2 regions of the Mesorhizobium sp. P2_H9 genome follow, and region 2 is predicted to be linked to the other one. Evidence: predicted binding sites of a transcription regulator. Region 2 holds the regulator's gene; the other holds the start of a gene.

Region 1 (2,203 bases), on a different contig from region 2:
CGTTTCGAGCCAGCTGCTGGGTTTGGCGATGTGTCGATACTTGCTGCGGCTTCCGCCCGTCGTCGCCTTGTCCCACGACGAAATCATCCTGAACGTCGGCCCGACATTGCAGCGCTATGCAACGGGAGAGGACGCACCCTAAACCGACGCTGAGAACCATTGTTGGTCGGGTCAGGCCGTCGTGCAGCGACTGCACCGGCCAAAGCACGTGATGCCGATCTGTGCCACTCCGGTACGCAGATGTTAACGGCAACAGCGCCGCCTGTGCGAAACCTGTTAGCAAGCCTGTGGATTCTCGGTGGAAAACCTGTTCACAACACAAGATATTGGAGTGAACAAACCGGGAAAATCGGGCCATCGCTGATTCGTCGCCGATTCGTTCCGGCTTTGACCGGAACGTTAACGGCGAAGTCTGAAACCACCCTCCAAATGATTAAAGCGCGTTAGGAAAGATCAACAATTTCATAATCTTGGGCGAGGTCCGCCGCCAGGATCCGATCCTTCCCCGGCAAAGGTTAACATCAGCGTTCGCCTGCATGAATCGGGCCAGTTCCAGCGATTCAGCATGTGGTGAGACTCGCCGGTCAAAAATCCACATGTAGCCGTGAACAAAAGCTGAACCTGCAGGAGTCACTGATTCGTCGCCGATTCGTTCCAGACTCGTTCCAACTGTTAACCGCGGACGGATTCGGCCCTCGAACGCGACCTTCGGACAGCAGGCAGGAACATTCCGCTTTCGCTTCGCGCGTGAAATCCCTATGTGTCGCCTGTCACACGCGCCACATTGAGGCGCGCTCCCGACAACACGGCAGAAAGCCTTATTTCCAGGTCGATGAACATTCAGCCGAAACACACTGAGCCGCTGATCTTGTCGGGCCGCGACGTGACCGCTGTGCTCGGCCCGACCAACACCGGCAAAACCCATCTCGCCATCGAGCGCATGGTGGCGCATGAAAGCGGCATTATCGGCCTGCCGCTCAGGCTGCTTGCCCGCGAAGTCTATGCCCGCGTCTGCGAGAAGGTCGGCGCCCACAAGGTGGCGCTCATCACCGGCGAGGAGAAGATCCAACCGGCAGGCGCCAGATATTCCGTCTGTACCGTCGAAGCCATGCCGCGCGAGACCGACGCCGCCTTCGTTGCCATCGACGAGGTGCAGCTGGCCGGCGATCTCGAACGCGGCCACATCTTCACCGACCGCATCCTGCATCTGCGCGGCCGCCAGGAGACGCTGCTGCTCGGTGCAGCCACCATGCATGGCATCCTGCAGCGCCTGCTGAAGGGCGTCTCGGTGGTGACGCGGCCGCGGCTGTCGCATCTCGCCTATGCCGGATCGAAGAAGCTGACCCGTTTGCCCCGGCGCACGGCGATCGTCGCCTTCTCCGCCGACGAGGTCTATGCCATTGCCGAACTGATCCGCCGCCAGCAGGGCGGTGCTGCCGTCGTGCTCGGCGCTCTGTCACCCCGCACCCGCAACGCGCAGGTGGCGCTGTTCCAGTCGGGCGATGTCGACTACTTGATCGCCACCGACGCCATCGGGATGGGCCTCAACCTCGATCTTGATCACGTCGCCTTCGCCCAGAACCGCAAATTCGACGGCTACCAGTACCGCAATTTGACGGCGGCCGAACTCGGCCAGATCGCCGGTCGTGCCGGCCGGCATCTGCGCGACGGAACCTTTGGCGTCACCGGCCAGGTCGATCCGCTCGACGAGGAACTGGTCAAGCGGATCGAAGGACATGAGTTCGATCCGGTGAAAGTGCTGCAATGGCGCTCTGCCCGTTTCGACTTTGCCAGCCTCGATGCGCTGAAGCGCTCGATCGAGACCAACGCGCCGGTCGAAGGCCTGACGCGGGCGCTGCCGGCGGTCGACGCTCAGGCGCTCGAGTATTTGTCCCGCGACGAGGACATAAAGGCGCTGGCCACCGACCCCAAACGCGTTGCGCTTCTGTGGGAAGCCTGCGCCCTGCCCGACTACCGGAAGATCGCGCCGGCCCAGCATTCGGACCTCATCGCCTCGATCTACATGGACCTGGCCAGGCACGGTCATGTCGACGAGAACTACATGGCCGAGCAGGTGCGCCGCGCCGACACCACCGAGGGCGACATCGACACGCTGTCGCACCGTATTGCCGAGATCCGCACCTGGACATTCGTGTCCAACCGACCCGGCTGGCTGGCCGATCAGGCACACTGGCAGGAAAAG
Region 2 (2,203 bases):
GGCGGTGTGGCAGAGATCCCAGACGATCAGCGCACCGGCATCCTGAGCCTTGCGCGTCAGCGCCGGCATGTCGCGCAGCTCGCCCGACTTGTAGTTGACGTGGTTGACCAGCACCACGGAGGTGCGTTCGTCGATCAGCTCTTCGATATCAGGCGCGTCGAAACCCGAAAGGCGCAGCTGAGTGTTCTTTCGCGTCGAGACCACGCCTTCGGCCATGTAGAGGTCGGTCGGAAAACTGTCACCCTCGGCGACGATGACCGGCCGCTCCGGCCGCATGGCCATCGCGGCGTGCAGCAGCTTGTAAATGTTGACCGAGGTCGTGTCACAGACCACCGTCTGGCCGGCGGCGGCGCCGATCAGGCGCCCAAGCTGGTCACCGAGCTCGAGCGGCATGTCGAACCAGCCGGCCGTGTTCCAGGCGCGGATCAGGTCATGCGCCCATTCCTCGGTCGCCGCCTTGCGCAACTCGTCGCAAGCGGCATGCGAGGCAGCCCCCAGCGAATTGCCGTCGAGATAGATCACTCCTTGCGGCAGCACAAAGCGGTCGCGCATGGCGCGCAGCGGATCCGCGGCATCCATCGCCTCGATGGCCGCCAGATCGGGAATTCCTGTCATGGTTTGTCTACTCCCCCAACATTCGACGCAACGCCGGAACGACGGCATCCATCGGTCACCAGCGCTTTTCCACCACCTGGCATCGCGCGGCAAGGTTCCACCGATGACAAGCTGTCCGACCAGGTGCTGAAAATCAGGAGCCAAACCTGCCCAAGGTTGGCGTTTTGACTTCGTTTCGTTCACGGTGCATTAACCAAATCGCCCCGTCGATATGGCTGCAATTGCGCGCCATCTTTGCCGACTGACGGCCGATTCCAATGCCGCCTTTTGGGAACCCAGAGGCGGCAAACGGAAGCAGAATCAAGGCGATGAGGCGCGAACCGGTGAAAGCGCGGCGGTGCCGTTGGCGCGGCGGTATCGTTTCCAGAGCCCTAACATATTCATTAAACTTTAAACGGTTGCGGAACACAACTGGAACAGATAGTGTTTGTTCTGGGTTTGTTTTTCTGATTCTGGTTCGAAATCTCTGGTTCGAAACCCTTGGGGGCCGCCATGCTGACGCGCAAGCAACATGAACTTCTGATGTTCATCCATGAGCGACTGAAGGAGAGCGGCATTCCGCCGTCGTTCGACGAGATGAAGGAAGCGCTGGACCTTGCCTCCAAGTCAGGCATTCACCGGCTGATCACGGCGCTGGAAGAACGCGGCTTCATTCGCCGGCTACCCAACCGTGCCCGCGCCCTGGAAGTGCTGCGGCTGCCGGACTCGATCGCGCCCGGCCTCAACGCAGCGCGCAAATTCTCGCCGAGCGTTATCCAGGGCAGTCTTGGACAAGGCGGCCTCGGGCGGCAAATCAAGCCGGCGCCTTCGCGCATGCCTTCGGCCGGCAATGACGACGATGTGGTCGCCGCCGTGTCGATCCCGGTGATGGGACGCATTGCCGCCGGTGTGCCGATCGACGCCATCCAGCACCAGACGCATTCGATCTCGGTGCCACCGGACATGATCATGGGCGGCGAACACTATGCACTGGAGGTGAAGGGCGATTCGATGATCGAGGCCGGCATTTTCGACGGCGACACGGTCATCATCCGCAACGCCGATACCGCCAGCCCGGGCGAGATCATCGTGGCGCTGGTCGATGACGAGGAAGCGACGCTGAAGCGGTTCCGCCGCAAGGGCGCCTCGATCGCGCTTGAGGCCGCCAATCCGGCCTATGAGACCCGCATTTTCGGCCCGGACCGGGTCAAGGTGCAAGGCAAGTTGGTCGGGCTGATCCGCCGTTACTGAGCCGGCTTGACGGCTGATTTTTCGGGCTTCTTGTAGGGCGGTAGCCCCCTCGCTTCGCGAGAGAATTTTCGTTGGACGTGCCAGGGGCGGTATGGCTTGTCGACGGCAAAGTCGATCTCTGCCGGCCTGGTCGCCGATTGCGGATCGAAGAAGATGGCTGCGCTGCCCGAACGGGCAAGTTGTCGTTTGTTGACGACAAGGACCAGCGGATCGCGGCAAGGGTCATAGGCGGTGGCGTCGTCGATGACAATCAGGGTCGCGAAAGAGCAGGCTTTCCACGCGTTCTTGCGGTCTTCGACATAGGCGACGATCGCGCCGGAGGGATGCCGTGCAAGGCACAGCCCGGCTTTGCAATAGA

The links. Region 2 encodes LexA, which represses DNA repair genes until DNA is damaged. Its sites were predicted from a motif close to TGTTCNNNNTGTGTTCNG; they were not measured.
Region 1: AC1DXN_RS19670 (helicase-related protein) is a predicted target of LexA. The motif match lies at 651-668, and genes of this name have one in related genera.

The regions. Positions count from the first base shown of each region.
Region 1 covers NZ_JBFUFX010000010.1:19,706-21,908, reverse strand. Annotated here, with positions in the region: gene AC1DXN_RS19675 (TetR/AcrR family transcriptional regulator) at 1-142, shown strand, start outside; gene AC1DXN_RS19670 (helicase-related protein) at 833-2,203, shown strand, end outside.
Region 2 covers NZ_JBFUFX010000003.1:70,954-73,156, forward strand. Annotated here, with positions in the region: gene kynU (kynureninase) at 1-615, opposite strand, end outside; gene lexA (transcriptional repressor LexA) at 1,108-1,845, shown strand; gene AC1DXN_RS06245 (ComEC/Rec2 family competence protein) at 1,839-2,203, opposite strand, start outside.